Regions from separate parts of the Streptomyces sp. NPDC037013 genome, predicted to be linked through region 1. Evidence: riboswitches for the same ligand, from Rfam matches in the RefSeq annotation. Region 1 holds a riboswitch; the other holds the start of a gene.
What was found. A riboswitch is a leader RNA that binds a small molecule or an ion and turns the genes downstream of it on or off. The one in region 1 is predicted to bind S-adenosylmethionine.
Positions count from the first base shown of each region.

Region 2: another riboswitch for S-adenosylmethionine. It lies ahead of ACZ7DY_RS02515 (hypothetical protein); the one in region 1 lies ahead of thrC (threonine synthase).

Region 1 covers NZ_JBVJRV010000007.1:480,758-485,573, forward strand. Annotated here, with positions in the region: gene groL (chaperonin GroEL) at 1-1,309, opposite strand, end outside; gene ACZ7DY_RS27555 (cold-shock protein) at 1,618-1,821, opposite strand; gene ACZ7DY_RS27560 (MoaD/ThiS family protein) at 2,241-2,516, opposite strand; gene thrC (threonine synthase) at 2,621-3,940, opposite strand; SAM riboswitch class I at 3,934-4,104, opposite strand; gene ACZ7DY_RS27570 (glucosyl-3-phosphoglycerate synthase) at 4,262-4,816, shown strand, end outside.
Region 2 covers NZ_JBVJRV010000001.1:632,457-637,272, forward strand. Annotated here, with positions in the region: gene ACZ7DY_RS02500 (MFS transporter) at 1-1,154, shown strand, start outside; gene ACZ7DY_RS02505 (MarR family winged helix-turn-helix transcriptional regulator) at 1,166-1,528, shown strand; gene ACZ7DY_RS02510 (radical SAM protein) at 1,635-2,993, shown strand; SAM riboswitch class IV at 3,072-3,181, shown strand; gene ACZ7DY_RS02515 (hypothetical protein) at 3,227-3,535, shown strand; gene ACZ7DY_RS02520 (SDR family oxidoreductase) at 3,672-4,406, shown strand; gene ACZ7DY_RS02525 (GNAT family N-acetyltransferase) at 4,440-4,816, shown strand, end outside.

The DNA of each region.
Region 1 (4,816 bases):
CACCGGTGGCCTCGTCGCCCTCGAGCTCGAGCTTCTCGAAGACCTGGGAGGCCTGGAGCAGGGCCACGCCACCACCGGCGACGATGCCCTCTTCGACGGCCGCCTTCGCGTTGCGGACGGCGTCCTCGATGCGGTGCTTGCGCTCCTTGAGCTCGACCTCGGTGGCCGCGCCCGCCTTGATGACGGCCACGCCGCCGGCGAGCTTGGCGAGGCGCTCCTGGAGCTTCTCGCGGTCGTAGTCCGAGTCGCTGTTCTCGATCTCGGCGCGGATCTGGTTGACGCGGCCCTGGACCTGGTCGCTGTCACCGGCACCGTCGACGATGGTCGTCTCGTCCTTGGTGATGACGACCTTGCGGGCGCGGCCGAGCAGGTCGAGACCGGCGTTCTCCAGCTTGAGGCCGACCTCCTCGGAGATGACGGTGCCACCGGTGAGGATGGCGATGTCGCCGAGCATGGCCTTGCGGCGGTCACCGAAGCCCGGGGCCTTGACGGCGACGGACTTGAAGGTGCCACGGATCTTGTTGACGACGAGCGTGGACAGCGCCTCGCCCTCGACGTCCTCCGCGATGATCAGCAGCGGCTTGCCCGACTGCATGACCTTCTCCAGCAGCGGAAGGAGGTCCTTCACGTTGGAGATCTTGGAGTTGACGATCAGGATGTACGGGTCGTCGAGCGACGCCTCCATACGCTCCATGTCGGTGGCGAAGTACGCCGAGATGTAGCCCTTGTCGAAGCGCATGCCCTCGGTGAGCTCGAGCTCGAGACCGAAGGTCTGCGACTCCTCGACGGTGATGACGCCTTCCTTGCCGACCTTGTCCATCGCCTCGGCGATGAGCTCGCCGATCTGGGTGTCGGCGGCGGAGATGGAGGCCGTCGAAGCGATCTGCTCCTTGGTCTCGACATCCTTGGCCTGCTCGAGCAGGGCGCCGGAGACGGCCTCGACGGCCTTCTCGATGCCGCGCTTGAGGGCCATCGGGTTGGCGCCGGCGGCCACGTTGCGGAGGCCCTCGCGGACCAGGGCCTGGGCCAGGACGGTCGCGGTCGTCGTGCCGTCACCGGCGACGTCGTCCGTCTTCTTCGCGACCTCCTTGACCAGCTCGGCGCCGATCTTCTCGTACGGGTCCTCGAGCTCGATCTCCTTGGCGATGGAGACACCATCGTTGGTGATCGTGGGGGCGCCCCACTTCTTCTCGAGGACGACGTTGCGACCCTTGGGGCCCAGGGTCACCTTGACGGCGTCGGCGAGCTGGTTCATGCCGCGCTCGAGGCCGCGCCGTGCCTCCTCGTCGAACGCGATGATCTTGGCCATGTGAAGTGGTCCTCCCGGACGGGGTGGAAACGCAAACGGACCGTGCCCGCGCCCGCGACGGACGGCCTGCGCACCGTGTGGTTCCTTGCCCCACCCGGCGCGCGGGCCTCGCTGACCCGATCCAAGTTCTGTCACTCTCACTCGTAGAGTGCTAAGCCCAATGATTAGCACTCGACCCCTGCGAGTGCAAGCGCCTCTCATGGATCCGGGCCGACGCCCGGGGTGCCCCCGGCGCACACGAGGGGCCCGTACCCCTGGTGGGATACGAGCCCCTCGCGATGCTTGCTTCGGTGGTCGGTCGCGCCGAGCTAGACGGCGAGCTTGACCATGTCCGCCTGCGGACCCTTCTGGCCCTGCGAGATCTCGAACTCGACTCGCTGACCTTCTTCAAGGGTGCGGTACCCGTCCATCTGGATCGCGCTGTAGTGGACGAAAACATCCGCACCACCGTCGACCGCGATGAAGCCGTACCCCTTCTCCGCGTTGAACCACTTGACGGTGCCCTGAGCCATGCCTAACTCCCCTATTACTGGCCCTTGCACAGGACCGCACTTCGCGGACCCGGGTCAGACCTCACCCCCCACTGATTGGGGGTGTGCGCCGGAACGCGTCGACCGCCGCTGAATGTATCTGTCCAACTGCCGTCTGCAACAGGTCAATCGGACGAGAATTCTGGGCGGGCCCGATCGGTAATATGCGGAGAATTTGCCGGAATTCAGGGCAAGTCGGGCCGGGCAAAAGCCGCATAGGGCTGAAATGGGCGGCGCGCATTGGCTGCTTCTTGTCGGCTCCGCGCCGACTTCGTATATGCGCTCGGCACAAACGGCGGAGCACGCTTCCCAACTGTACCGCGCTCAACCATGCAGAATTGCCCCCTCCGTTTCTCTCGCGGAGGGGGCAATTCAGATAACGCAGGGTACTTGCGGAAAGGTCAGCCGCCGGCGACGGCCGGAATGATCGAGACGCCCGCGCCGTCCGGGGTGGCGGTCTCCAGGCCCTGCTCGAAACGGACGTCGTCGTCGTTGACGTACACGTTCACGAAGCGGCGCAGCTTGCCCTGGTCGTCCAGGACGCGGGCGGCGATACCGGTGTGGTTCTTCTCCAGGTCGGCGATGACCTCGCCGAGGTTGGCGCCCTCGGCGGCGACCTCGGCCTTGCCGCCGGTGTAGGTGCGCAGGATGGTGGGGATGCGGACGTTGACGCTCATGGATTCACCTCGGTAGATCAAGGGGGCGCGCCGCGGGGGCCGCCCCTCCAGGGCGCGGGGAACTGCGCGACCAGCCGCAGCCGTCCCGCAAGGACGTTACGGCCTCAGCCGGCGAGACCCGCGGAGCGGAACGCCTCGAGGCTCGGCTTGATGGTCGCCGTGGCCTGCGAGGTCTCGGCGACGGCGTCCAGCGTCTTGAGTCCGTCCCCGGTGTTCAGCACGACCGTGGTCAGCGTGGGGTCGATGAGTCCGGCCTCGACGAGCTTCCTGGTGACGCCGACGGTCACGCCGCCCGCGGTCTCCGCGAAGATGCCCTCCGTGCGCGCGAGGAGCTTGATCGCGTCGACGACCTGCTCGTCGTTCACGTCCTCCACCGCCCCGCCGGTGCGGCGCGCGATGTCCAGGACGTACGGGCCGTCGGCGGGGTTGCCGATGGCGAGCGACTTGGCGATGGTGTTCGGCTTCTGCGGGCGCACCACGTCGTGGCCGGCCTTGAAGGCGGCGGAGACCGGCGAGCAGCCCTCGGCCTGGGCGCCGAAGATCTTGTACGGCTTGTCCTCGACGAGGCCAAGGGCGATGAGCTCCTTGAGTCCCTTGTCGATCTTCGTGAGCTGCGAACCCGAGGCGATCGGGATGACCAGCTGGTCGGGAAGGACCCACCCCAGCTGCTCGCAGATCTCGTACGCGAGGGTCTTGGAGCCCTCGCCGTAGTACGGCCGCAGGTTGACGTTGACGAAGCCCCAGCCCTCGCCCAGCGGGTCGCCGATGAGCTCGGAGCAGAAGCGGTTCACGTCGTCGTAGTTGCCCTCGATGCCGACGAGCTCGCCGCCGTAGACCGCGGCCATGACGACCTTGCCCTGCTCCAGGTCGTGCGGGATGAACACGCAGGAGCGGAAGCCGGCGCGGGCTGCGGCGGCGCCGACGGCGCCCGCGAGGTTGCCGGTGGAGGAGCAGGAGAGGGTGGTGAACCCGAAGGCGCGGGCCGCTTCGAGGGCCTGCGCGACGACACGGTCCTTGAAGGAGTGCGTGGGGTTGCCGGAGTCGTCCTTGACGAACAACTTGCCTTGTTGGATGCCGAGTTCGGCGGCGAGGTTGTCGGCCTTGACGAGCTTGGTCCAGCCGGGGTTCAGGTTGGGCTTGTCGGCGACGTCGGCGGGGACGGGCAGGAGGGGGGCGTACCGCCAGATGTTGGCGGGGCCGGCCTCGATCTGCTTGCGCAGGGCTTCCGGGTCGCCGAGCGGCAGGTCGTACGCGACTTCGAGGGGGCCGAAACACTCGACGCAGGCGAAGATCGGGCCGAGGGGGAACGTGGTGCCGCACTCCCGGCAGGAAAGACCCGAGGCGGGGCCGAGGTCTACGGAAGAGGTGGTGCTTTCGGTGGCGACAGTCTGCACAGCCATGGAGGCGAGGCCCTTTCTCCTCATCTTCCTCGCGACGCATCTCGCCGCGAGACGGAATTGGCACCTTCCCGAGCCGGGAGCCTCGCGGCGCTGTTCGCGCGCACGGTGACACTGGCGTCCTGCGACGCGCGGCTGGGTGGTTGCCGGGGCTTCAACGGGCCGTATCCCTCTGCCCCTCTGGATGAGCGGTATTCGATTGTGGTCCAGCAGTTGTCGATCTCGAACGCGGCGGCGACCCCGACATGCGATGGCCACCGGCGTTGTTCAAGACTGTAACCGAAGCCCCGGACCCTTGAGATAGTCGTCCGAACCGCGAGATGGATCACATATGGGAGGACCGCGACCGTGCTGGAAGAGGTCGAGCAGTGGCTGAGCAGGCGTTCCTGGTCCGTCGCCGACCGGCCGTCGGAGCTGCTGCTCGCGGCCAAGCGCGCCTCGGGCACCTCGGTGAGCGTCGTGCTCCCCGCGCTCGACGAGGAGGAGACGGTCGGTGCGATCGTCGCCGAGATCCGCCGCGAGCTGATGGAGAAGGTGCCGCTGGTCGACGAGCTCGTGGTGATCGACTCCGGCTCGACGGACCGCACGGCGCGGGCCGCCGCCGAGGCGGGCGCCCGGGTCGTGCACCGGGACGAGATCCTGCCGCGCATCGCGCCCGTGCCGGGCAAGGGCGAGGTGCTGTGGCGGTCGCTGCTCGTGACGGGCGGGGACGTGGTCGCGTTCGTCGACGCCGACCTGCGGGAGTTCTCCGCGGACTTCGTCTCGGGGATAGTGGGCCCGCTGCTCACCGACCCGGACGTGGCCTTCGTGAAGGCGATGTACGACCGGCCGCTGGGCGAGGCGGCCGGGCAGGGCGGCCGGGTGACGGAGCTGATGGCGCGCCCGCTGCTGAACATGCACTGG
Region 2 (4,816 bases), on a different contig from region 1:
TCAGCAACACCTTCACCGACCCACGTCAACGCGCCCGCGCCATCGGCGTGTGGAGCGGCGTCGTCGGCATCAGCATGGCCGCAGGGCCGATCATCGGGGGAGCGCTGGTCGAGTCGGCGGGCTGGCGGTCGATCTTCTGGATCAACGTGCCGATCGGCCTGGCGGCGCTCTTCCTGACCCGCAGGTTCGTGCCGGAGTCACGGGCGCCGCGGCCCCGCCGCGTGGACCCCGTCGGCCAGGTGCTCGTCGTCGTCCTGCTCCTCGCCCTCACCTACGCCATCATCGAATCGCCGGGCCGCGGCTGGACCTCACCCGTCGTCGCCGGCAGCGCGCTCGCGGCGCTGTGCGCGCTGCTGGGGCTGCTCCGCTACGAGCCGAGGCGCACCGACCCCCTCATCGACCTGCGGTTCTTCCGTTCCGCGCCGTTCACGGGCGCCACCGTGATCGCGGTGGCCACCTTCGCCGGACTCGGCGGCTTCCTCTTCGTCAGCACCCTCTACCTACAGGACGTACGAGGGCTCGACCCGCTGCACGCCGGGCTGTACATGCTGCCCATGGCGGTCATGGCGCTGCTGACCGCGCCGCTCTCCGGCCGCATGGTGGCCTCGCGCGGGCCACGCAGGCCCCTTCTCCTCGCCGGGGCCGCCATGTGCGCGAGCGCCGTGCTCCAGGCGCTCACCTACTCCGCCCACCTCCCGGCACCCCTGCTGATCGTCGCCTACCTGCTCTTCGGCACCGGCTTCGGGCTGGTCAACGCTCCCATCACCAACACCGCCGTCTCGGGGATGCCCCGCGCCCAGGCGGGCGTCGCGGCCGCGGTGGCCTCCACCAGCCGGCAGGTCGGGCAGACCCTCGGCGTGGCCGTCATCGGCGCCCTCATGGCGGGCGCCGCGCACCGCGACACCGCCGCCTTCACCGATGCGAGCCGGACGGCCTGGTGGATCATCGCCGGCTGCGGGGCCGCCGTCCTGGTCACGGGTACGCTCACCTCCGGGCGCTGGGCCCGGGCGACGGCGCGGCGCACGGCCGCCGGGCTCGCCGCCGAGGAGACGAAGGAGACGGGGAACGCCCGATGGAGCGCCCATACGACCAAGAGCCGCACCGAGGGGACGACGCGACCGCCGCAACGGCTGCCCGAGTCTGGCAGGGACTGAACACGCTCCTGATGGAGCGTCACAACCGCCGCAAGACGGTCGCCGAGAGCCTCGGGATGAGCTTCAGCCGCATCAGGGCGCTGCGCCGCCTCACCGGCGGCCCGATCACCCTGCGGGAACTGACCGAGCGGCTCGGCGCCGACCCGCCGTACACCACCGTCATCGTCGACGACCTCGTCCGGCGCGGCCTCGCCGCACGCATCGCCAACCCCGACGACCGCCGGTCCAAGCTGGTCCACCTCACCGAGGAGGGCCGGGCGGCGGCCGCCCGCGCCACCGAGATCCTCACCACACCGCCGGACGCCCTGCTCGACCTGCCGCCGGACGACATCGAGGCGCTCGACCGCGTCGTGACGAAGCTCCTGGAAGCATAGACCCGGGCTCCGGACGCCCCGAGACCGGAGCCGGATCCGGAACGGATGGGCAGGGTATTAGCGTGGACGGAACAGATCGAACGACAGGATCCGAGGTGCCCGGCCCATGCCAAGCCGCAGCGAGAGCCGTACCGAACTCATCGAGTCACTCATGGAACGGTTCCCGCACGTGCCGCGGGAAGCCGTCATCAAGGAGGATCTGCTGCGCGGCGGCATCGCCTTCGACGAGTCGGCGCTGAGCGACAACGAAGGCGGCGAGGTCAAGCCGAAGTCGTACTTCATCTTCTCCTTCGACCACGGCACGCTCCCGGAGCTCGGCGCCGCCGCGCTGCGCCGCCCGCCGGAGGAGATCGTCCTGACGGGCGGCCCCTACGAGCTGCGCCGCACCGTCGTCTCGGTGCGTGTGAACCCGAGCTCGCCCTACCGGGTCGCCGCCGACGACAACGGCGTGCTCGGCCTCTACCTGGACGGCGCCCGCATCTCGGACGTCGGCCTGCCGCCGATGCCGGACTACTACCGGCACACGCTGGAGAACGGCAAGTCCGTCATGGAGGTGGCGCCCACCATCCAGTGGGGCTACCTGATCTACCTGACGGTCTTCCGGGTCTGCCAGTACTTCGGCGCCAAGGAGGAGTGCCAGTACTGCGACATCAACCACAACTGGCGTCAGCAGAAGGCGGCGGGCCGTCCCTACACGGGCGTGAAGCCGATGGACGAGGTCCTCGAAGCCCTCGCCATCATCGACAAGTACGACACCGCGAAGGCCTCCACCGCGTACACGCTCACCGGTGGCGCCATCACCACGCAGCTCCAGGGCAAGGACGAGGCCGACTTCTACGGCCAGTACGCGAAGGCCATCGAGGAGCGCTTCCCCGGCCGCTGGATCGGCAAGGTCGTCGCCCAGGCGCTGCCCAAGGCCGACGTCCAGCGCTTCCACGACTACGGCGTGCGGATCTACCACCCCAACTACGAGGTGTGGGACCCCTACCTGTTCGAGCGGTACTGCCCCGGCAAGGAGCGCTACGTCGGCCGGGACGAGTGGCACCGCCGGATCCTGGACTCCGCCGAGGTCTTCGGCCCGCGCAACGTCATCCCCAACTTCGTGGCGGGCGTGGAGATGGCCGAGCCGTTCGGCTTCAAGACCGTCGACGAGGCCATCGACTCGACCGTCGAGGGACTCCAGTACTTCATGTCGCGCGGCATCACGCCCCGCTTCACCACTTGGTGCCCCGAGCCGACGACGCCGCTCGGCAAGGCGAACCCGCAGGGCGCGCCCCTGGAGTACCACGTGCGGCTCCTGGAGGCCTACCGCGCCACGATGGAGGCCAACGGCCTGACCTCGCCGCCCGGTTACGGCCCGGCGGGACCCGGCAACGCCGTGTTCTCGGTCAGCTCGTTCATGGACAGCCTGCCCGCGGGGAAGGCCGCACCGGAGGACGCCGTCACCCCGGCGCCGGCCCAGTAGGTCCTGTCCGGAGAGGGCCTGCCCCGGGCCGGAAAAACCCCGGGCAGGCCTCCGGAAGGCCGTGTTACGGTCGGGACGGGTCACGAGTTCCAGCGCCAAGCCCCGGCTCGCTGGACGGCACCCCGCTCCGTCGCGGGTGCCCCGGGTGACGACCCGCCCCGTGCGGCGCGCACGGGGAACGGCGGATCACCGGGGTCGGCGACACCGGGGTCCACGACTCCGGAAGGCGCACCATGACGCACCCGTACGACACCCGCACCCCCGGCCACGCGACCGACCCCGGCACGGTGATCGACGTGCTCCTGTCCTCGCACGATGTCGCGGACGACGGCCGGATCACCCTCCATCTGCTCGGCCCGACCCGCGGCGTACCCGCGGAGCTGTGGACGCACGACCCGCGGCGGCTGCGCGCCCTCCTGCGCGACCACACGGGCCCCGCCCAGTGGCAGCCGAGCCGGAACGTACTGCGGCTGCGGCGCGGCATCGCGGGGAGCACGCCGGTGGGCGTGGCCCTGCGGGCGGCCGGCCTCTCCGGGGTCTGAACCCCGCGGCGTCCACCGGCTGGAACGGGCCGCCGACGAAGATCACCGGTTCGTAGGATGACGAGGTGATCCGGGCGCGGGCGATCCCCGCACCCGGGCGGCGCGACAATCAGCCACCCACAGCCGGAGGTCCCTCGTGCAGAACCACCCCGTCACCGTCGTCACCGGCGGCAGCCGCGGTATCGGCGCAGCTGTCGTCGCCCGTCTCGCCGAGGACGGCCACGACGTCCTCATCGGCTACCGCTCGAACGAGGAGGCGGCCGAGGAGGCCGCGGGAACGGTACGCGCGGCCGGCCGCCGCTGCGTCACCGTCCGGGTCGACACCGCCGACGAGGCGGACGTCGACCGTCTCTTCGACACCGCCGCGGCCGAGCTCGGCCCGGTCACCGGCCTGGTCAACAACGCCGGCGTCGGCGGCCCCGTCGGACCCCTCGCCGACGCCGACGTGGCGGGCATGCGCCGGACACTGGAGGTGAACGTCCTCGGCTATCTGCTCTGCGCCCGGCGCGCCGTGCGGGACATGAAGACCAACGGCGGCGGCGCGATCGTGAACGTCTCGTCCGTCGCGGCCACCCTCGGCGGCCCCGGCGAGTACGTCCACTACGCGGCCACCAAGGGCGCCGTCGACACGATGACGGTCGGCCTGGCCAAGGAGGTCGCCGCGGACGGCATCCGCGTCAACGCCGTTGCCCCCGGCGTCATCTGGACCGAGTTCCACACCGACCCGGAGCGCCCCGCCAAGCTCGCGGCGGGCATCCCCATGGGACGCTCCGGGGAGCCCGCGGAGGTCGCGGCCGCCGTCTCCTGGCTGATGTCGCGGGACGCCTCGTACGCGACGGGCACGATCCTGAAGGTGGCGGGCGGCCGCTGACGCCGGACGGGCGGCCCCTCGTACGCTGAGGGCATGATCAGTGGAGAGGCCGCCCTCACGGACGATGTCACCATCCGGCCCGTCTCGCCGGACGACGCGGAGGCGCTCGCGCGCGCGTACCGGCGCAACCGCGAGCACCTCGACCCCTGGGACCCGGTCAGGCCCGCCTCCTTCTACACGGCGCGGGGCCAGGCCGAGCGGGTCCGCGGGCAGGTGGAGGACGGCAGGGCGGGCCGGTCCGCGCACTGGGTGCTCGTCCGCGGCGACGAGATCGTCGGGCACGCCGCCCTGTCGAACATCGTGCTGGGACCGGCGCGCAGCGGGAACCTCGGCTACTGGATCGACGCGGAACAGGTGGGCCGCGGCCTCGCCTCCGCCGCGGCGCGGCACGTCTGCGCGGCGGCGGACGG